Linked DNA regions of Parasegetibacter sp. NRK P23. The protein of the gene in region 1 interacts with the protein of each later gene in a pairwise test. Links are inferred from orthologs where the notes say so. Each region holds a gene or a part of one and is shown on either strand. Other genes may lie near its edges.

What was found.
Region 2: the proteins of recA (region 1) and dprA interact in binary tests that used the Bacillus subtilis proteins (3 or more experiments, as listed by UniProt). The link is inferred for Parasegetibacter sp. NRK P23 from one-to-one orthologs.

What each region holds. Positions count from the first base shown.
Region 1 is NZ_JAMDLG010000001.1:3,823,097-3,835,960, reverse strand. Bases 5,672-8,652 are described here. They hold recA (recombinase RecA), read left to right. Parts: upstream 5,672-6,638; coding sequence 6,639-7,667; downstream 7,668-8,652. Other genes in these bases: M4J38_RS15530 (bifunctional 2-polyprenyl-6-hydroxyphenol methylase/3-demethylubiquinol 3-O-methyltransferase UbiG), read right to left, coding at 8,407-8,652; M4J38_RS15535 (DUF4136 domain-containing protein), read left to right, coding at 7,878-8,414; dnaN (DNA polymerase III subunit beta), read right to left, coding at 5,672-6,371. Also shown: M4J38_RS15575 (methylglyoxal synthase), read left to right, coding at 1-441; M4J38_RS15570 (serine hydrolase), read left to right, coding at 495-1,901; M4J38_RS15565 (DUF2480 family protein), read left to right, coding at 1,973-2,494; magnesium/cobalt transporter CorA, read right to left, coding at 2,491-3,585; kdsB (3-deoxy-manno-octulosonate cytidylyltransferase), read right to left, coding at 3,615-4,340; M4J38_RS15550 (sterol desaturase family protein), read right to left, coding at 4,358-5,176; more of dnaN, read right to left, coding at 5,256-5,671; more of M4J38_RS15530, read right to left, coding at 8,653-9,198; M4J38_RS15525 (YdeI/OmpD-associated family protein), read left to right, coding at 9,261-9,773; M4J38_RS15520 (arsenate reductase family protein), read right to left, coding at 9,774-10,133; M4J38_RS15515 (sugar phosphate isomerase/epimerase), read left to right, coding at 10,185-11,069; M4J38_RS15510 (hypothetical protein), read right to left, coding at 11,061-11,708; rpoN (RNA polymerase factor sigma-54), read right to left, coding at 11,709-12,864. UniProt on the Bacillus subtilis protein: Multifunctional protein involved in homologous recombination, DNA repair and competence.
Region 2 is NZ_JAMDLG010000001.1:447,395-457,792, forward strand. What follows is about bases 7,516-10,398. They hold dprA (DNA-processing protein DprA), read left to right. Parts: upstream 7,516-8,343; coding sequence 8,344-9,453; downstream 9,454-10,398. Other genes in these bases: M4J38_RS01760 (OmpA family protein), read left to right, coding at 7,516-8,253; guaB (IMP dehydrogenase), read left to right, coding at 9,498-10,398. Also shown: M4J38_RS01725 (hypothetical protein), read right to left, coding at 1-90; DNA repair protein RadC, read left to right, coding at 216-998; M4J38_RS01735 (DUF3467 domain-containing protein), read right to left, coding at 1,343-1,702; M4J38_RS01740 (helix-hairpin-helix domain-containing protein), read right to left, coding at 1,706-3,733; M4J38_RS01745 (hypothetical protein), read right to left, coding at 3,730-4,533; M4J38_RS01750 (bifunctional 5,10-methylenetetrahydrofolate dehydrogenase/5,10-methenyltetrahydrofolate cyclohydrolase), read left to right, coding at 4,701-5,594; M4J38_RS01755 (7-carboxy-7-deazaguanine synthase QueE), read left to right, coding at 5,597-6,217; more of M4J38_RS01760, read left to right, coding at 6,331-7,515. UniProt on the Bacillus subtilis protein: Protein that helps load RecA onto ssDNA during transformation. Binds cooperatively to circular ssDNA, is able to bridge different segments of DNA. Favors the loading of RecA onto SsbA- or SsbB-coated ssDNA and formation of RecA-DNA filaments.

The DNA.
Region 1 (12,864 bases):
AGAACCCTCAACGCACGGAAACGCATCGCCCTGGTGGCACACGACAATAAAAAGAAGGACCTCATAGAATGGGCCAAATACAACAAAGCCGCCCTGGCGCGCCACGAATTGTATGCCACGGGTACCACGGGCAAAATGATGGAAGAAGAACTGGATCGCCCGGTGCGGAAACTGATGAGCGGCCCACTCGGCGGAGACCAGCAAATCGGCTCCATGATCGCCCAGGGTGAAGTGGATGTACTGATTTTCTTTTGGGATCCAATGGAACCGCAACCCCATGATCCGGACATCAAAGCTTTGTTGCGGCTGGGGGTGGTTTGGAATATACCCATGGCCTGTGACCGCGCCACGGCAGACTTTATGCTCACTTCTCCATTGATGCACCAGGAATACAATACACAGGTGCCGGATTACCAGGCGTATCTCTCCAGGAAAGTCTGACCAATCGGGAGAGCGCTGTAGAATTGATTTTCTTTCATTTCAAATGAATCGCTATGCGCAAAACACTTATCCTTATCTTTTCATTCATCGCCGTCAATTGCAAAGCGAATAAACCCGACTCCATTCCCTGGAACCACCTGGTAGAGCAGATGCAACGTTTCCACAACAGGGAAACCGCTGATTCATTCATTACCCTGCTCAGCCCGAATTTTTTAAAAGCGGTTCCCTCCGAAAAATTCAGGGAAACCCACAAGATGCTGAAAGGCCAACTGGGTGAATGGAAGAAGAGTACAAGAAGGTCGGTAGCCGGGAATAACGGAAAATATTTGGTGGAAGCAACTTCCTTGAAATTGCTCATGGACCTGTATGTAGATTCCTCCGGAAAAATTGAAGGGTACTTCTTTGCGCCTTTTAACGAAGAAAAGAAAAGCGCAAAAGTGAACGCTGCAAACCCCATGCGTACCGCAATGGATTCACTTTCGGATAAGCAGTTGCGCGAATACCTTTCCATTCCCGGTACAAAAGGGGTGAGCGCAGCATTCATTGATGGTGAACATACCAGCTTTTACAATTACAGTGACGGTAGCGAACCTATGCCCGACAGCCTTACTATTTACGAAATCGGCTCCATCACAAAAACGTTCACGGCCAATATGCTTGCTCAACTGGTGCTGGAGGGAAAGATGAAGTTGAATGATCCGATCAATAAATACCTTCCGGACTCCGTAAAACCCCAGGTTTTTAAGGATACGGCTATCACTGTCGTATCCTTAAGTAACCATAGTTCCGGATACCCGGAAGTGCCACCAACACTGGCGTTGACACCCGGTTTCAATATGCAGGATCCATTTGCGCATTTTTCGAAAGCAATGCTCATGCATTTCCTGAACCATTTTAAGCCGTACCGCAGCCCGGGTGCTAAATTTCAGTATTCCAACCTGGCGGTAGGATTGCTGGGGAACCTCATCGAAAATGTTGCCGGAGCACCGTATGAGGTTTTGTTGAAAAAGATGATCACAGGCCCCCTGAAGATGAACTATACCACCATTACCATTGATGAACAAACGAAGTCCCGGCTGGCTTCCGGGCACAACGACGCAGGCAACATCACCCAGCCCTGGAACCTGGCGGCTTTCCAGGCTGCGGGTGCCATCCGTTCCAATATGGTTGACCTCGTTAAATATACCCGGGCACAATGGGACGAAAAAGCCCCAGGCTTCGCGGCCATAAAACTTACGCACCAACAAACAGCATCCGATCCGGCCATCGGGCTGGGCTGGTTCCTCCTGAAAAAAGACGGTTCAGATGAACTGATCACCCACAATGGAAAAACAGGCGGGTTCGGTTCCTACCTTATTTTCAACCCGGCAAAAAAGAAAGCGTTCATCTTCCTGTTCAACAGCACCACCGGTTCCACCCAGGGAAAATGGATGCAACCGCTGCTTGATACCATCCGCTGACCGCAAGATTAACACGACATTGCCGCCCCAACTTTCAAAATGCCCTATATTTGTATATCGAAATAAAGAACATGAGTGAAGTATTTGTAAATAAGGTGGCCGAAAGTGGTATTCTGACCCTTGACCTGGAACAGTATCTTCCCAAAGAGGAGATCGCGGTATTCGATATCAAGGGTTATCTTTTTATGGAACTGATCCTGAAAGAGAAAGATTTCCGTGCCGCGCTCCAATCCCTAGACTGGAGTGTTTACGAGGGGAAAAATGTGGCGGTCACCTGTTCTGCCGATGCGATTATTCCTGTTTGGGCTTATATGCTGATTACAGTGTACCTTCAACCTGTTGCCAAGGAAGTATTTTTTGGTACGGAAGAAGAAATGAAAAAAGCGCTCCTGGTGCGTAATATAGCTGCATTATCTGAAGCCGAATTCGCTGATAAGCGCGTGGTGGTGAAAGGCTGCGGCGATGTGGAAATCGGTCCGTTCGCCTACCTGGAAGCTACTAAGAAATTGCGTCCTGTCGCTAAAAGTATCATGTACGGAGAGCCTTGCAGCACTGTTCCCATTTTCAAAAAGAAACCCGGCGCGGCCGTTTAAAACCAGCCTCTCTTTTTAAATATCCACAACATCCATATCGGTACCAACACCATCAGACTCATCGCGATGTAAAAACCGTTCTGATGATGGAGGTAAGGTATCCGGTCAAAATTCATCCCGAAGATACCACCGATCACAGTAGCGGGGGCCATGAGGCAGGTTACGATGGCCATTACTTTCATCACCTCGTTCATCTTCAGGTTTACATTGCTTACATAGAGGTCCTGAAGGTTGATCATTACGTCGCGGTAGTTTTCTGCGAGGTCGTTCGCCTGCACAATATGGTCGTAAATATCTTTGAAGTATTTCGTGGTGCGTTCGGCCAGTAAGTCGCTTTCGCTGCGGATAAAGCCGTGGATCAGTTCCCGAACAGGCGCGATATTTCTTTTCAGCACGATGAGTTCCTTGCGGAGCCGGTTGATGCGCGCCAGGCTTTTCGTATTACTGTTCCTGATGACCTCTTCTTCAATCGCTTCAATTTTATCGCCCAGCTTTTCCATGACCAGGAAATAATTATCCACGATCAGGTCCAGCATGGTGTAACAAACATAATCTGCGCCCGCGTTCCTGATTTTGCTGGAAGGAATTTTCAGTTTTTCACGCAACGGATCGAACACATCCCGCGAAGGATCTTCCTGGAAGGAAATCACGAAATGCTTTCCCAGTGCGATGCTGATTTGTTCCTGCTCCACCGTTCCGGCATTTTCATTGAAATATAACATGTTCAGCAGACAGAAAAGCACATCATCAATTTCATCCATTTTCGGCCGCTGACCCAGGCTGAGAATATCTTCTTCCAACAGCGGGTGCACGCGGAACTCCTGGCAAACCCTTGCTATATCTGCTTTCCGTATGCCATCAATGTTGATCCAATGCACGTGTTGGCCATTGTGCGCGAATTGTACACACTCGTTGATATCGGTAAACAGGTGTTCTTTGAATTCATGCGCGTTGAACTCGTAAACGGAAATCCGTACTTCAGGCGCATCAATACGCGTGGTGGGCTGAACTGGATTTACGTTCAGAATTTCCCTTGTGCGCCTTGTATTAAAAATGGGAAGAACAAGGTTGATATAATCGGTGTACCGCATGAGATAAAGTTAAGGAACCGCGCGTTCGGTCAGATCATTTCTCTTGCTTTTTCGAGGTCCTGTGGCGTATCTATATTGATGCCCATTTTTTCCACCACTACCATTTTGAGTTGGATACCGTGTTCCAGGTAACGGAGGCATTCGATTTTCTCGGCTTCTTCCAATGGGGTCATGGGCCAGGACGTGAACTTCATCAGGGCGCTTTTCCTGAAAGCGTACACCCCTTTATGTTGGTAATGGGTGATCGTAATATCGTTGTTGCGTGGGAAGGGAATAACACTGCGTGAAAAAAGCAGCGAGTTGTTGTGCTGATCCACCACCACTTTTACGTTGTTGGGGTTTTGTATTCTTTCGGGGTCATCCATCACTTCCATCATGGAGGCGACCTGTACCTTCTGCCCTTCGGCTCCTTTGAAGGCGTTCAGCAGGCGCGCGAGCGCGTCTTTGTTCACAAACGGCTCATCGCCCTGCACGTTCAGCACAATTTCCACGTCCATATCGGCCACGGCTTCCGCGATGCGGTCGCTGCCACTTTCGTGTTCGCGGATGCTCCGGCGTACATTTCCACCATTGGAGCTGATCTCTTCAAAAATGATATCGCTGTCGGTTACCACCCAAACCTCATCAAACAACCCGGTGGCTACCGTATTATCATAGGTATGCCGGATGATGGTTTTATCACCCAGTGTTTGCATCAGTTTGGCGGGAAATCGGGTGGCGGCATAACGCGCCGGTATCATGGCGATGGTTTTCATGCCGTAAAAATAATGAACTACTGCTTCCGGAACGGCGCTTTCATTAATCCTGAAAAGTTTTCATCTTCTTCATTCGGGTAATAACGGTCCAGACCATACCTGATTTTTGAAGGATGCAGCCGAAGAAAGGTGCCGAGCAGCCGGTCCCAGATCGCGAAAACCGCCCCATAGTTGGAGTCCGTGTATGGTTGTTGCCAATGGTGGTGCACTTTGTGCATATTGGGAGAAACGAAAATGAAGCTCAGGACGCGATCCAGTTTTTCGGGCAGCCTGATATTCGCGTGTGTGAACTGCGTGGCCAGCACAAGAAAAGTTTGGTAAATCATAACCGCGTACATAGGTGCTCCCGCTACCACAACGCCGACGAGGAAAAAAACGCCGCGAAAGATACTTTCCACCGGGTGGTGACGCAAACCTGTGGTCACGTCCACATTGTTGTCTGCGTGATGGATCACATGAAACCGCCACATCCACGGCACCTTGTGTTCGGTAATGTGAACCAGCCATCCGCCGAAAAAATCGAGGGTAAGCGCGGCGATCAGGATCGTGAGCCAGACGGGCGTTTGGAGCCAGTGCACAATACCAAAGCTTTTTGCGGAACAGAGGTCACTGAGCAAAACGATAAGAATCGCGAAACCGGTGTGCAGCACGAGGTGCATCACGGTAAAAGAGAAGTTCACGGCGGCGTGCCGCCATTTTGTTTTGCGGTATTGCAGCCGCAGCAGCGGGATCGCCCCTTCTATCAGCCACAACAGCAACATGCCGCTCACGAGGAACAACATGCGCTCCATGGGACGCTGTTCCAGTGTCTGGAAATATTCGATGAAGGTGTTCATGGCAGGAATCGTGTACGGTAATTTACAAAAAAAAGAGGTTCCGTTGCCGGAACCCCTTACAGTTGGATTGGGTTGACATTTAATTGTTCAGCATCAACGGCATTACCAGCATCAGCAATTCGGTATTTTCCGCGTTTTCAGCGGGTTTGATGATCCCGGCTTTGGTGGGAGTGGAAAGCTCCATCACCACTTCCTGGGTATCGGCGGCATTCAGCATTTCAATGAGGAATCGCGCGTTAAAGGCGATCTGGAGATCTTCTCCATCGTACTGGCAGTGCATTCTTTCATTTCCTTCAAAGGAGAAATCCACATCCTGCGCAGCAAGCTGGAGTTCGTTCCCGCTGATGGTAAGAGCCACCTGGTTGGTGCTTTTGTTACTGAAAACGCTCACGCGGCGCAGGGCGCTCTGGAAGTCGGATTTCAGTACCATCAGTTTGTAGGGGTTATCAGCAGGGATAACAACCTTGTAGTCAGGGAATCGCGCGTCAATAAGGCGACACACCATCTGTGTGGAGCCATGCACCACGAAAAGGTGGTTGCTGTTATAAGAAACCGTGATTTCATCGGCATTGTCCGGCAACGCGGCCTTCAGCAGGTTGAGCGGTTTTTTGGGAACGATGAAGGAGTCGGCCTTTGGCGTAACAACATCTGTTCTTTTATAACGGACCAGGCGGTGCGCATCGGTGGCAACGAATTGCAGGCCGGTTTTATCCAGTTCGAAGAAAACGCCGGTCATCGCGGGACGAAGGTCGTCGGTGCTCACGGCGAAAAGTGTTTTGTTGATGGCGGTTACCAGTCCGGTACTGGTCATGGTGAAAGAAGTGGTGTCATCTGCTACCGGCTCTTTCGGGAAGTTATCCGGATTTTCCCCCATTACCTTGTATTTACCGTTGTCGCTGGTGATTTCAACGGAATAATTCTTATCGATGGTGAAAGTGAGGGGCTGATCAGGAATATTTTTAAGCGAATCCATCAGGATCTTGGCGGGGATACAGATGCGTCCTGATTCACGGGCCTCGATCTCCAGGCTGATGCGCATTACCGTTTCCAGGTCGGTGGCCACCACGTTCAGTTTGTTCTTATCCACCTCGAAAAGGAAATCTTCCAGGATGGGCAATACCGTATTCGCGTTGATAACGCCGCTGATCTGTTGTAAATGTTTCAGTAAAGCCGAAGATGAAACGATGAACTTCATGGGTTTAAAACTTTAGGAGCAAACCTACATTAAAATTTGAAAGCAAAGAACATACATTTAAAATATGTATAGCAGAAAGCGATACCGTGTTTTTCTCCCCGGATTATAGGTGAAATAACAGGCAAAAAAATTTGTTTCCTAAAATAATTAGGATTAGATTTGCTAAATAATTTAGTGTTGATAATTTGGCCTTGCCGGAAGCTGGCAAGTGGTAATTTTGATCAGCGGTGAATTTTACTAACCCATTAAAAAAGAAAAACGGATAATATGTCAAATGCGGAAAAACTGAAGGCGCTCAAGCTGACGATGGACAAGATCGATAAGGATTTTGGGAAAGGAAGCGTGATGATGATGAATGAAAAAGGGGAGCAACAGATCGAAACGGTTTCCACCGGCTCCATCGGTGTGGATACCGCATTAGGCATAGGCGGACTGCCCCGCGGCCGTATCGTGGAAATTTACGGACCGGAATCTTCGGGTAAAACAACCATCGCCACACACGTGATCGCTGAGGCACAGAAGAAAGGCGGCATGTGTGCGATCATAGATGCTGAACACGCTTTTGATAGCTCTTATGCCCGCAGGCTGGGCGTGGATGTGGACAACCTCCTGATCTCTCAACCCGACTACGGAGAGCAGGCACTGGAGATCGCCGACAGGCTGATCTTGTCCGGCGCACTGGATGTGGTGGTGATCGACTCCGTAGCTGCACTCGTACCCAAAGGAGAACTGGAAGGCGAAATGGGCGACAGCAAAATGGGTCTACAGGCACGGTTGATGAGCCAGGCGCTGCGTAAACTCACAGCAACCATCAGCAAAACGAATACCATCTGCATATTCATTAACCAGCTCCGCGAAAAGATCGGTGTGATGTTCGGTAACCCTGAAACCACAACCGGTGGTAACGCACTGAAATTCTATGCGTCCGTAAGGATAGATATCCGCAGGATATCCCAGATTAAAGATGGCGATGAAGCTATCGGTAACAGGGTGAAAGTGAAAATCGTGAAGAACAAAGTGGCACCGCCCTTCCGCCAGGCTGAGTTTGACATCATCTTCGGTGAAGGAATATCTAAATTGGGTGAGATTATTGATATGGGTGTTGAAATGGGCGTGGTGCAGAAAAGCGGTTCCTGGTTCAGTTATGATTCCAACAAGCTCGGCCAGGGCAGGGATTCTGTAAAGAACTTGCTGCGCGATAACCCCGAACTCGCCAATGAGATCGAAGGTAAGATAAGAGCCAAGATCGCTGAAGCTGCTGCTGGTGCAGTTTCTGCGGCAGCTGTTGCACAATAAGATGTTGCCGCCGGGCCCTGGGTTATAAGGATAGCCCCGGTAGTCCACTGATTGGTTCCGGTCTTTGGAACGGCGGCTTGAAATAACTTAAAGATACTCCACTGCCGGTTTTTACCGGTGTGGCCGGGTTAGTAAGTAAACGAAGGGTTGGGCCGGAAGGCTCAACCTTTTTTGTGCGTATACGTTATCAACTGACCTTAAAACAGCACTATGAAACAACTTCTTTTTGCCATCTGCTGCATATTCTGTCAATGTTCCCCCTCACCAAGGATAAGTTCGCAACTTGCACCCGGCGCCGATTTTTCCCGGTACAAAACCTTCGACTTCTACCAATTAGATGCCTCCGGTGATACGCTTTCCACCAAATTCTCTTCCCGTACAAAATCTATGGAATACGCCATAGAACAGGAAATGAAAGCAAAAGGATATACCAGGACCAACGATAATCCTGATCTCCTCATCAATATCGGGATCGTGGTGGAAGAAAAAACACAGACGCGTCAAACGGATTTCCGTACGGATGCCCCAAGGTATATCGGGCAGCGGAACTATTCCTGGAAATCAGAAGAAGTACCTGTTGGAACATATAGGCAAGGAACTGTTACCGTTGATCTTGTTGACCGTAAGACCAACCAACGCGTATGGGATGGCGTGGCCCGCGAAATCATTCCCGGCAGAGATGAGCGCGTGGAGAAAGCCATCGCTACAGGGGTTAATCTGTTGTTGAAAGACGTTCCTGCTAAGTAGTTTTGTCTTTAATAAGGTAGAATACACAAGTGGTCACAAAATTTCTGAACCAGGGTATCCTGCTCACTAAACGATTTTGCACACGCGGTTTCCAGCCGAACTTCCATTGGTAGATCGGGTTAATGAAGTAATGCAGTTTGTGCACGATTTCATACCCGGTTTTCTTCGTTATCCGCTCGAATTGTTCTATCGTAATACTCGTATCGTAAATTTCCAGCAGCCCGCGTGTATCTTCTCCAAAAGCTTTCAGCAAACCTTTGTAAAGCGGTCGGGGCAAAAGATGGTACCACGGTAATTTAGAGAGCCATTTGTTCCGGCAAATCTGCTGGTGTCCGCCGAAGGGCATCATCCAGGGCGGGAACCCGAAAAAGATCACACCACCCGGGGTGAGGAAGGTCTTCATCCAGGCTATGAGTTTCTCCTGGTCGAAAATATGTTCAATCACATCTTTCAGTACAATGATATCGAAGGCCCCATGGAGATCCTGCTCAACATCGGCCTTGTAAATATCTTTGGTCACAAAACGGATGCGGCCATCCGCCACTTCGGGTGCCAGCCAGATTTTCGCGTTCTCAATACGCGGTGCGTCAAACTCCACGCCCACACCAATGCAGCCACGGTCAATAAAAGCTTTCAGCACACCGGCTTCGCCGCAGCCTATTTCCAGCACGCGCATCCCGGGTTTGATAGGGAACTTCGCCTCTATAAAAGGAAGCACGTATTGCCGCGCATTCTCTACCTGGATATCAAAATATTGCTTCCGGTCCTTGTGAAATTCAAACATATATGCAGGAAAATAGGGCTAAAATTATTCATTCTGCCCGAAAAACAATATAACTTTCGCACATGGCTTTTAAGGCAACCATACAACGTTTCGAAGAACAGGGCGAAAAAACCGGGTGGACCTATATCGAAATCCCCGCCGATGTTGCGCAGGAAATTTTCCCGGGCAACAAAAAATCATTTTACGTAAAGGGAAAGCTGGATCAGTGGCAGTTCAAAGGGATATGCCTCCTACCCATGGGGAACGGGAACTTTATCATGCCCCTGAACGCGGAGATCCGTAAAGCCATCGGTAAAAGAAAAGGCGCCACCGTACAGGTTGACCTGCACAAGGATGTTCCGCCCGCGCTTTCCTGTCCTGAACTGATGGAGTGCCTGGCCGATGAACCCGGTGCCACCGATTACTTCAATACAGGCATCGCAAATTCACATCGCAACTATTTTTTAAAATGGGTACTCAGCGCCAAAACTGAACCCACCAAAACAAAGCGCATAGCCCAGGTGGTTACCGCGATGGCCCGTAAAATGAGCTATTCGGAAATGATTCATTTTTTCAGGGACCAGAAAAACAAATGATTACAACTTAGCCACCGCATCTTTCAAAGCGGCCACTGTTTTTTTATCGTTCCCGATGAAAATCTCCTTACCGAGAATGGTAACCGGACGTTTCAGAAAAGTATATTCTTCAAGGATAAGTTTGCGGTAATCCTTTTCAGTGAGTGGCTTGTCCTTCAATCCCATCTCCTTGTATTTCGTGGCCCTTCTGCTGAAAAGCGCCTCGTAAGAGCCGGCCATTTCCTTTATGGCATCCAGTTGTTCCGGCGTAATTTTTTCAACCTTGATGTTTTGTAAAACGATCTTTTTATCAGCGACACCTGTTTCTTCAATGATACGCTGGCAGGTATCGCAGGTGGCAAGGTGGTACATCTTCTTCATCCGGCGAAACTAATCGTTTTTCAGTATCTTGTATCCCTTAAATCTGTAATTATGACTTCGCGCCGCAGCTTTCTTCAACAATCGGTTCTCCTTGCCGGTGGTGCAATGCTCGCTCCTTCCTGCATGACTTCTGCCGCCAATTCATCCGCTGAAAAGCCCTGTGGTATCCAACTGTATACCTTGCGCGATTTTGTGGGGAAGGACCTGAAAGGTACACTGGATAAGATTGCTGCAGCCGGGTATACTGATGTTGAAACGTTTGGATGGGAACCAGGTAATACTTTCTTCGGAAAAACACCTGCTGAATTTTCAGCGCTCATAAAAAACGCCGGTCTGAAAACCACCAGCGGTCACTACCTGCCCGAAAAATACCTCTTTCAAAACGGCTCTTCAGATGAATGGAAACAGATCGCCGAAGCAGCCGCCACACTTGGACAGGAATACACCACCGTGCCCTGGATCCCGGACCAATTCCGTACGCCGGAAGTATATAAGGCAATGGCTGAAAAGCTGAATGAGGCCGCGGAAATTTCAAAAAAAGCAGGAATAAAAGTCGCTTACCACAACCACGATTTTGAATTCGCCCCCGTTGGCGACGCTTTCGGGTTGGATTATCTCCTCAAAAACACCTCCCCGGACCTGGTGGATTTCGAACTGGATATATACTGGGCCGTAGTGGCTAAAAAGGACCCGATCGATCTCTTTAAACAATACAAAGGCAGGTTCGCCATGTGGCACGTAAAAGACATGCACAGAGAAGTTCCCACAAAAAATACAGAAGTAGGTTCAGGCTCCATTGACTACAAAGCCATTTTCAAACACGCTTCCACTTCGGGACTAAAGCACTTCTACGTGGAGCAGGAAAACTTTGATATGGAAGCTTTCGCCAGCATCAAAAAAAGTTACGATTACATTAAAACGCTGAAGCTAGGCTAACCAGGCAGCGATCAACTGTGCCAGCGCGCCTATCGCGAAGCCTGAATACACTTCGATGTTGGTATGGTCCGAAACCAGCATACGCGCCGTACCTACCAACCCGGAGATGAGCAAGGCGATGGAAAGATAACCGCCCATGGCAATGTCGCCATTGAATGCGAGCAGCAACATGTAAGCCGCCATACCGCCCATGGCAGTCGTGTGCATACTGATCTTAATGAATATGTTCGCCATCCACGCGCCCGATACGCCGAGGAAGGCCCCAAAAAGGAACTGCACGAACATGCGCGGCATTTGTGGTTGCTCGCGAAAAACATACCAAGCCCAGAAATAGAAGACCAGGCTGGCTGCAAAAGGAATGATGCGCTCTTTCTGCGTGCGCAGCATAATAGAAGAAGCAAACTTCAGCCGCCACAACAGGAACACCACCAACGCCGGGAAAAAACAGAGGTTGATGAATACCGACATCAATACTTTGATGTGCCCCCTGTTATCAAATCCCGCAAAAAAATACGGGTATTGATAAACGATGAATGCTGTTACATATAAAGGAATGAACAGCGGGTGAAAAACATAGGACACCAGTTGCGCCAGTGCCCTTACGATGATATTCGGCTTGAAAGTTTGTTCGGCCTGCATTTACAATTCTTTGCGCAGCCTTGCTACGGGAATATTGAGTTGCTCCCTGTATTTGGCCACCGTTCTGCGTGCAATATTATAACCTTTCTCCTGAAGAAGGTCGGTTAATTTCTCGTCACTCAGCGGCTTGCGTTTGTCTTCGCCTTCCACCATATCACTCAGTATCTTTTTTACCTCGCGGGTAGACACCTCTTCGCCGCTTTCGGTGCTGAGCGATTCGCTGAAGAAGAACTTCAGCCGGTAGGTACCGAATTCCGTTTGAACGAATTTGCTGTTGGCCACACGGCTCACGGTGGAAATGTCGAGTCCGGTGCGCTCCGCGATGTCTTTGAGGATCATGGGGCGGAGGGTGGTTTCATCGCCTGTGAGGAAGAACTCCTGTTGATAATCCATGATGGTGCCCATCGTGGAGAGCAGAGTATGTTGCCTTTGTTTGATGGCATCGATGAACCATTTGGCGGCATCGATCTTTTGTTTGATGAAGATCACGGCTTCCTTCTGGCGCTTGTCTTTTTTAGCGCCTTTGTCGTAATCCCGGAGCATGTCGCGGTACCCTTCGCTGATGCGGAGGTCGGGTGCGTTCCGGGAGTTCAGGGTCAGCTCCAGTTTGCCGGCATTATTGTGGATGAAGAAATCGGGCACCACGTAACTTTCGGCTTTGTTCATGCTGCCGATGTTGCCGCCAGGCTTCGGACTCAGCCGGATAATCTGCTGGATGATCTCTTTGAGTTGTTCATCACTGATGTTCAGCCCTTTCTGTATTTTTTCGTAATGTTTTTTGGTGAATTCATCGAAGTAATCCGTGAGCACCTCAATGGCCTGGTCTACGGAGCGGGCCTCTCCTTTTTTCCGGTCCAGTTGCAGGAGCAGGCATTCCCGGAGGTCGCGGGCGCAAACGCCGGCGGGATCGAAGCGTTGTATTCTTTTGATGAGTGTTTCCACTTCTTCTTCTGTTGTGGAGATGTTCTGGCGGAACGCGAGGTCATCCACAATAGAACTGACTTCACGCCGGAGATAGCCATCATCATCGATGCTGCCCACGATTTGTTCGGCGATCACCCGTTGCGCATCTTCCAATTTCATCATGCCGAGTTGTTCCAGCAGAAGTTCGTGGAAGGAGGTTTCTACTTTATAAGGAATCGTGCGCTGGTCGTCC
Region 2 (10,398 bases), 3.4 Mb from region 1 along the record:
TACTGAAAAGAACAGTGCTACAACATACATGCCCACACAAAACAGGATGGGATGCAAAGCGCCTAACGGGCTACGGGGTTTTCGGTTCATAGTCTTGGATATTGGGTTCGTTTCACAAATATTGGATGTTTCAAAGATAACATACCCATATACCGGTACAAGCGTAAAAACACGTTAGTTTTCCCTTGCAGTATTTAACATTTAATTGTGAATAGGTGAAAACACTGGCTAGCAAAGAGGTGCTGAAAGGATACCTTTGGGCAAAAGGAGGAAGCATGAAAGAAGAGGTGGTGGAAAAGGAACCTGAAATGGTAAAAAAGAAGCCTATCAGTGAGTGGGCGGAAGATGATAAACCCCGTGAAAAGCTGGTCAGCAAAGGGCCTTCGGCGCTGAGTGATTCCGAGTTGCTGGCGGTGTTGTTGCGGTGCGGCACGAAAGAAAAATCAGCGATTGAATTGTCGAGGGAAATATTGGATACCAGCAATAGGGAACTGGCGCAGTTGTCAAAAAAAAGTGTTTCGCAGCTGATGCGCATAAAGGGGGTAGGCAAAGCCAAAGCCGCTATGATCCTGGCAGCGCTGGAGTTCAGCCGCAGGAAGGAAGCCTCCCCTCCTGTTGACCTGCCAATGCTGAACGCGAGTATGGGTGTGGTAAAGTACCTCAGGGCACAGCTAAAAGACAAGCAGCACGAGGTATTCGGCGTGATCTACCTGAACCAGGCGAACAGGGTGAAGGGTTTCGAAATCATCAGCCTGGGCGGCATCGCGTCTACCGTGGCAGATACGAGGATCATCCTCCGGAAAGCGTTGGAAGCGGACGCTGTGGCCATGATTCTCTACCACAACCACCCGTCCGGAAGCCTGCGTCCCAGCGGGGCCGATAAAGAGCTCACCTTCAGGATCAGGGAAGCGGCGAGCTACCACGACATCAGGCTGATCGACCACATCATCGTGAGCGAGCGGGGATATTACAGTTTTGTTGAGCACGGGGCACTTTAGGAGAATGAGCGCATAGCAATTGTGGTGGAAGGTATCTGCGCTTCTTTGCTTAAGGGTTCTTAGCTTAATTACCTGGCCAAATCAGGAAGTCGAACACAAGACCCGGTTAACCTGGTTTCTGAGTTTATACACTGCCTTTGGCGTGTTATTGCCTGAAGTGTTGTTGCTTCAATTTACACCCACCATTGCCAGAGCAACTCTTAACTTCAACAGGTCAACGTTAACTTATAACAGACCAACCTCGGATTTTTGATCCAATTTCGGCTCTAATGTACCAGGCAATGGTAGAATACTACAGCCATGATTCCCATAATTTTTCAACTCCCTACCGTAATTAACGTGCATCAAGCCTCGGGAAAAGGTCCGCCGCCAAAATTAATGGGCATCTGCACTTCTTCGAGGTCCTGGATGGGACCGTTCACCGTTTCGAAACGCTTTACATTATCGGTTAGCGCTTTCATTAACCGCTTGGCGTGTTGCGGCGTGAGAATGATTCTTGATTTCACTTTACTCTTAGGTGTTCCCGGCATCACGTTCACGAAATCCACTACAAACTCCGCATGGGAATGCGTGATCACCGCGAGGTTAACGTAAACACCTTCCGCCATCTCCTCCGATATTTCAATATTGATCTGGTTCTCCTGGTTATTTTGCTGTGTCATAATGATTAAGAATTGGCTGTAAATGTATTTAAGTACCGGGATATATCAGAACAAAATCTGCCACTGTAGTGAAAGTTCTGTCCTGCCTTTTCCCTGTATGGTATTGTACCCTGAACCGGTTTCCGTGACATCCTGCTTGCTGGTATGGGCCACGCGGAACCAACATTGAAAAGACTTCCTGAACTTGTAAGTGAACATAAGATAATATCTCCACCCCTTCCCATAAAAAGCGGGAACACCCTGCTGAAATGGAATATCTTTCTCAAGCGCGTACATACGGGTATTGTAACTCTCCGTTTGAAAATATTGTATTCTGCCATCCAGGTGGTACGATTTCCCCGGAGGCGTCCATCTCGTTTCGGCCAGCCACAAACTACCGGTTTCGGGTTTGTTGCCGCTATCTTTCCAATGGACGTATTCAAACCTTGTTCTGTAGTGCCATTCACGATCCTGAACTACCGACCAGTACAGTTTTAACCCATTGACCAGCCTTTCTTCCGGTGTTTCCATCAGAACATCCATCCTTCCATTGTTCTGACTTGCGGATGAAAACCTGTAAGTGACCCGCCATTCTGAATTCCTGTCCGGCTTACCGGTGACCTGTATCCTGAAAGCGGAACCCGTACCCGGAGCGCTGACTCGGTATTTCAACCAGGGGTGGTAATACACATCTCCCCATACATCCAACACCATGCGGAATGGCGATATGTATTTCAGTCCTGTGTACATCCCAAATTCATTTGATGGTTTGGAGGAGGCCCCGAATATGCTTCCGTTCCAAACATTATATCCCGATGAGACCGCACGCAAAGCTACCGCCAATTCAACGGCCCGGTAAGGCGTCATCAGCAACCCGCCGGTGAATGCCAGCTTTCGCCGGGCATCTGCCGCACACTCTCCGAACAGGTACGCAACCTTCCCTACGTACGATACGTATATGGAAAACGCATGTTGGTTACTGGTATTTTTTCTCAACACCTGGTATGGTTCACCACCATCCTTCAGTGGATGCTGCCAATGCCATCCGGCCCAGTTCAATGCCAACTTCAGTTTTTTCTGTTCCCATTGCACGATACCGCCCATTGCCCACAATTCCAGTTTGCCTTTTCTATCCATCTCTGTGGTTGTTCTGTAGGTTCCGGCCAGATTCAGTGCAGATGCTTCCGTTGCGCCAGGGCCTGTTACATCAATCGAGGCACCCAGCCTGCGTAAACCAGTATAGCCGGTAAATGAAATGTTCCCGGTTTTATATATCATAGCCACACCTCTGTAAAACTGAAGTTCTCCGGCTGATGTATGTGCTTTTATCGGCTGCGCCTGTCTGAATACCGCAGCCGAATTCCCGCCGGGTCCCGCCCCCATGCCCTGCCATTGGATTAAACCCTGTCCCATGTTTATGGAGAAATCGCCCAGGTTCAGTTGCGAAATACCCTTCCAGTTCGTCAACTGCAGGTGCGCCGACATAAACCCGTTCAGCTTTCCGCGGGCGAGAAACATTTCACCGGCATCCTTCTCCAGTGTAACACCCCATTGCAGCGATCGTTTGTATTGGTACCTGTACCTTACCTGCCATTTTTCCGGAGCACCTGCGTAAACAGGAGGATTGCTTTCTTCCGAAAGAAATCCCCGTGCGCGTTGCACGACACGGCCAGCCGCCATCGACAACCGCCTTTCTCCCTTCTTCCACCTTAACTTCCAGGGCACGTCCTCTTCCTGCACCCACCGCAGGTATGGCTTAAGTTTCCTGATCAGCGCCACATCCCAACCCGGTATGGCCTGCAATTCATATATTCCCAGGATCGGACCAAATAAAGCCCTATACGTCAGCAACCGGGATATCTGCCAATCTGAAAGCCAGGGAATCAACACCATTTCTTCGCGTTCCGCCCTGTTCAGGTTAATCCCCCGCCTTTCCAGCTCCTGGAGCTGCTCCTGCCAGTTGAACTCCACCTCTTCTTCCCCACTGTTCATCGCCGCTTCTTCCAGCTGTTGCTCTAACTCCAGTTCCGCTTCCTGCGCCGGGCAAAAGAAAGAAATCAGGCAATACATCAACCCCAACAATCCCTTTCTCATAGTCTTTTGCTGTTAATATGTATGGCCAACGAAGACGAAAATCCCATTGGAAAATGGAGTCTCCCACCCGCTTCAATAGCACAGTTCCCATAAAACAGTCCAAAGCCTGCAAAAAGAACCTGGCTCCCCGTTAGCCATCCTGCCTTCGCCCAAACTTTTTCAGCGGGCATCACCTGAAGGCCAAGAAAAGCTGCGGTTGCCTGATCTTCTTCTGTAATCAACAGGCATTTTATATTGAAGTACTTACCGGGGGCAAAAAGCAATCCTGTTCTCAGCAGCAATGGAGGACGCCATTCTAGAGGTACCGACCATGGATTTTCCAGCGTGGCCGTAAATATCCAGGAATGGTTAATCTTCCGGCACAATCCAATACTGTAATGCGGCCATCGCGCACCTTCCATGCCCATGGCCCGAAGCATTCCCATGCCCGCCGTTGTACCGACCCGCCAGCCCGCTCCCAGGCTCTTTGAAGCACCCAATAAAAAATCAACTCTTTTCAATTCAGTGTTTCCTCCCGCATGAACACCTCCAAACCACGCCTCGTCACCAGTATTGAAGCAGGCGGCCACTTGACTGAAATGAATGCCCGCGCCAATCCCCGGAACATGGTGCGCGAGCGCCCCTCCCCAACCCTTTTCCGGCACGGCAAGTCCGGGTTCAAACAAAAGCTGGCGCACATCGAACACAGGAGTCCTCAATCCCTGCGGCGGATCAAAGTAAGCCGTTTGAACCCGGACAGATTGCCCCTCCACACCTAAAAAATAAAAGCAACACCACCACAGCAACCAAGATTTTTTCATCCCTTCATTTTTTCAGTTTCACAAATATTTCTCCGGAAGGCAGCTTCCAAAAGCCCGCTTCCGCCCGGATCAATTTCTTCCGGACCAGGGCAAGTTAGACCGCATCGGTTGCCGCCACAACCGTTTTTTTCTTTTCTTTCAAGGGTTTAAACACCTAACTTTGCGCCATGCAATTACTCGATGGAAAAGTTGCCTCACAGGCAATAAAGGAAGACCTGAAGATCAAAGTGGCCCAACTGGTAACACAGGGCAAAAAAACGCCGCACCTGGCCGCGATTCTGGTAGGCAGCAACGGCGCCAGCGAAACCTATGTGGCCAGTAAAGTGAAAAACTGCGCCGAACTGGGCTTCAAATCAACCCTGATCCGCTTCGAGGAAAGCGTGAACGAATTCATCCTGCTCGACAAAATCAGGGAACTCAACGAAGACAAAGACGTGGATGGCATCCTCGTTCAACTTCCCCTTCCCGCCCATATTTCCGACGAAAAAGTGATCAACACCATCCATCCTTCCAAAGATGTGGACGGCTTTCACCCGGAAAGCGCGGGCAAAATGATGCAGGGCCTGCCCACCTTTCTCCCCGCCACCCCCTACGGCATCATGCTGATGCTGGAACATTATAATATAGATACCAAAGGTAAACATGCGGTGGTGATTGGCCGCAGCAACATCGTAGGTCGCCCCATGAGCGTGCTCCTCAGCAGCAACCACCCACAAGGCAACTGTACGGTAACGATCACCCATTCGCATACGAAGAACCTCGCGGAACTTTGCCGGAACGCGGATATTATCGTTGCCGCACTCGGAAAACCCGAATTCCTGACCGCCGATATGGTGAAAGATGGCGCCATCATTATTGATGTGGGTATTACGCGGGTGGCCGACGCTTCCAAAAAAACTGGTTTCCGCATTGCAGGAGACGTAGCCTTCGCTGAAGTGGCCCCCAAAGCATCCTATATCACTCCGGTTCCCGGTGGTGTTGGCCTGATGACCATCGCCGCCCTGATGCGCAATACTTACAACGCCTGCATCGCGAAAAACGAAGCGGAAGAAGAAGACTAATAATGAACACTACTGCTCATATCACCACACAACTTCCCTTGATGGAAGCCTTTTACACCCTGCAGGGTGAAGGCTATCACCAGGGAAAGGCCGCCTATTTCATCCGCCTCGGCGGCTGCGATGTGGGCTGCGTTTGGTGTGATGTGAAGGAAAGCTGGGACGCCTCAAAACATCCTCTGGTACCGATCAGTGAGATGGTGGCTGAAGCCGCAAAGTTCCCTGGCAGGTTGGCCGTTATTACAGGCGGAGAACCACTCATGCACCCGCTGGATGAACTGACGGAAGCCCTGCACGAAGCCGGTTTTCAAACCAATATTGAAACTTCCGGCTCCAGCCCGGTCTCCGGGAAATGGGACTGGATCTGCTTCTCCCCGAAAAAGTTCAAGCCCCCAGTAGACGAGATTCTTCCGCTCGCCCATGAACTGAAAGTGGTCGTATTCCATAAATCGGATTTCGAATGGGCCGAGCACTGGGCGGAAAAAATGAGCCCATCCTGTAAACTTTATCTTCAGCCGGAATGGGATAAAGCCGAAAAAATGACCCCGCTTATCGTGGATTACATTAAGGAAAATCCCCAATGGGGACTTTCTTTGCAGACCCATAAATACATTAACGTACCCTAAGCGTTAAAGGACCGCTATTTTTCCTCCCTTTCCGGAATATTTTTTGAATAGCTTCGTTAGTAGTAGATCATTATGCTTATCCACATAAAAGCTATTCATTCTAAAAAAAGCCGATGAAAAATATCCTGGTCGCCTTGCTGTTTATTTTACTGGTACAGCATGCCGCAGTGGCGCAGTATAATCCTGAGAAAGTCAATAAAAAAGCCGTTCAGCAATATGAACTTGCCATGAGCAAGGCTTCGGAAGAAGGATTAACAGAAGCGATGAAGCATCTTGAAAACGCCTTGCGCATCGATCCGAAGTATATGGATGCGCATCTTTCACTGGCAGGCATATACGGAGAATTCAAGCAATATGAGAAGGCTGTGCTGTCTTATGAAAAGGCCAGGTCGCTGGATGCCGCGTATTTCCTGGAATACAACCTTCCCTACTCCATCAATCTGGCGGGAAAAGGCGATTTTGAAAAAGCGCTGAAAGCGGTGGATGAATTCCTCACCATTTCAAACCTGAATGAAACGTCCAGGAAAGCCGGCGAATACCGAAAAAAATGCTACAGCTTCGCGATCAGTTATCAGGAAAAGCATCCGGGTGAAAATTACCTGTTCTCGCCCGTGAATATGGGCGCAGGCATCAATTCGAAAGATGCGGAGTATTTTCCATCGCTCACTGTTGACCGCAAACAACTTGTATTCACGCGCCGGATCAACAATTATAATGAAGATTTTTACGAAAGTGAACTGCTGGAAAACAAGTGGGGACCGGCAAAGGGATTAACCGGAGCCATCAACACTAACCTTAATGAAGGCGCGCAGAACATTTCACAAGACGGGCAAATGCTGGTATTTACCGGATGCAATTTTGAAATTGGATTCGGCAGTTGCGACCTGTACTATTCCATCCGGACAAAAAACGGCTGGAGTGAACCGATGAACATGGGCAGGAACATCAATACGGAATTCTGGGAATCGCAACCCTGTCTTTCCCCGGATAAAACTGCGCTTTATTTTGCCGCAAGAAGGCCCGATGGATTTGGCGGAAGCGATATTTATGTGAGCAAACGCATGGCCAACGGGCAATGGAGCGAACCGGAGAACCTGGGTCCCGGCATTAATACCATCGGAGATGAAAGTTGTCCTTTTTTACATGCTGACAATGAGACCATGTATTTTATGTCGAACGGCCACCAGGGATATGGCGGAGATGATCTTTTCCTGGCGAGAAGAAAGCCGGACGGCACCTGGGGTACACCTGAAAATCTCGGTTACCCCATCAATACCATTGAAAATGAAGGAAGCCTGTTTATCGCATCGGATGGGAAAACGGCTTATTACGCCAGCGACCGCAGCGACAGCTATGGCGCACTGGATCTCTATACTTTTCAATTACGGGAAAACATAAGACCCGCCGCCACCACATGGATCAAGGGCCAGGTGTTCGATGTAAAAAATAAGTCTGGCCTGCCCTCCACCATTGAACTCACCGACCTGACCTCGGGCCGCGTGGTTTCCAGATTACAAACTGATGAAGACGGCAACTACCTTTCTACCTTGCCTGTTGGAAAGAATTTTGCCTTCTCCGTAAACAGGAAGGGCTATTTGTTTTATTCTGAAAATTTCGCCATCAGTACTAACGATCCCGATAGCGCCTATACAAGAAATATCCCGCTTCAGCCATTTGAAAAAAATGCGAAACTGGTGCTGAACAACATCTTCTTTGATGTGAACAAATACGAACTGAAACCTGAATCCAGAGTAGAATTAGACAAGCTGGTTGCACTTCTGAAAGAGAACCCCGGCATGAAGATCAGGATCAACGGGCATACCGATAATACCGGCAATAAAGCCGACAACCAAAAACTTTCTGAGAACCGTGCAAGGGTGATATACCTCTACCTTACCGATCAGTTCGTAGCGAAGGAAAGGCTCAGCTACAAAGGCTTTGGGGATACTGAACCCATCGCGGAAAATGATACGGAAGCTGGAAGGGCACGCAACCGAAGAACGGAAATGGAAATCATTGAGGTGGCCGACAAATAATTCAATAGGTGAAAAAACGCGTTAAAACCGTGATTTCACCTATTGCCGGCGACCAGCGCATACTGTAGCTTGCGGTTATAAATGTGCGTTATGAATCCGTGTGTGAATGTTTTTGAAATGGCCCTGGCCAGTTTACCGGCGATTGGGAAAGTGGTGGCGAGGTTACTGATCCAGCAGTTCGGGTCAGCGGAACAGGTTTTCAGGGCATCCCTGAAAGAATTGGAAAGAACAGAAGGTGTGGGCCGCAGAAGAGCAGGCATTATCAAGGGGTTTACTGATTTCAGGAAGATGTCCGCTACGATCGAATCCCTGGAAAGAAAAAATATAAGTTCTCTTTTCCTTACCCATCCGGCTTACCCGCGCAGGCTCACACATTGTTATGATCCCCCTACCATATTGTACTTCCGTGGCCAATGCGACCTGAATCCCGCCAGGGCCATCAGTATTATCGGAACACGCAACCATACGCGCTATGGTAAGCAACTAACAGAACAATTAGTACAGGACCTTGCGCGTCACCAGGTGCTGGTGATCAGCGGACTGGCGCATGGAATAGATGGCATCGCGCACCATGAAGCGTTAAGGCATGGATTAACCACCGTTGCTGTAATGGCAAGTGGTCCGGATGTGATTTACCCGTCAGAACATTATGAACTATCCAAACGCATATTAAATGGCGGTGGCTTATTAACAGAGTTTGGTCCGGGCATACAACCCGAAAAACATCATTTCCCGAGCAGGAACCGGATTGTGGCGGGAATGGCAGACGCCACAATTGTAGTGGAAACCGGGGAAAAAGGCGGCAGTATCATTACAGCCGAACTGGCCCAGGGGTACCATCGTGATGTGTTCGCCTTTCCGGGAAGAATACACGATGAGAAAAGCAGGGGATGCAATATGCTGATAGCACGGCAAACGGCGCAACTGATTCATTCCGCCGAAGATGTGATCAGGTGCATGTCCTGGGACATCCCGGAAAAAATGGCCACTCCGGTACAACCCAGTTTTTTCCCCGAAATGGATGAGCAGGAACTATCCGTGACGACAATACTAAAAGAACAAGGCATCCTGCATGCCGATGTGGTGGGCGGCTTTGCGAACATGAGCGCTGGAAAGGTCTCGGCGGTACTTTTGCAGTTGGAAATGAAAGGGATAGTTGTTTCGCTACCCGGAAAAACATACAAATTAAGAGGGCCATAAAAATTTCATTTGGAAGCTAGGGACGCTGTACGCTATCTTTGCACATGGCAAGAATAAACAACTCCACGGCAAAAAGTATCACCTCCCGCTTCTTTGGTGAGGGACTTACATTTGATGATGTGCTCCTGGCTCCAGGTTTTTCTGAAGTACTTCCACGGGAAGCCGACATCCGCAGTAAACTCACAAAATCCATCACACTGAACATCCCCATGCTCTCCGCGGCAATGGATACCGTTACGGAAGCCACGCTGGCCATAGCGCTGGCGAGAGAAGGTGGTTTAGGCATTCTCCACAAGAACATGAGCGTGGAAAAGCAGGCCGAACATGTAAGAAAAGTTAAAAGAAGTGAAAGCGGCCTCATCATCGATCCGGTTACATTACACGAAGACGCAACCATCGCCGACGCGTTAAGGCTGATGAAAGAGAATAAGATCGGTGGTATTCCCATTACCGACGCGAAAGAAAAACTGGTGGGTATCCTCACCAACAGAGACCTTCGCTTTGAAACCGACAAACGGAGAAAAGTACAGGAAGTGATGACAAAAGAAAACCTCATCACCGCACCCGAAGGTACAGACATGAAAAAAGCGGGACAGATTCTCCGTCAATACAAGATCGAGAAGCTTCCCGTTGTCAACAAACAGGGACGACTGATAGGATTGATCACTTACCGCGATATCCTTCAACTCATCAATAACCCCAATGCTGTAAAAGACGGGTACGGCAGGTTATTGGTAGGAGCCGCGCTCGGCATTACCAAAGACCTTCACGACCGCGCCGCGGCTTTACAACAAGTCGGCGTGGATGTGGTGAGCCTGGATAGTGCGCACGGTCACCATATTGGCGTAATCAACGCGTTAAAGTCGTTGAAGAAAAACTTTAAAGGACTACAGGTTATAGCAGGGAACATCGCCACAGCCGCGGGCGCGAAAGCACTTGCGGATG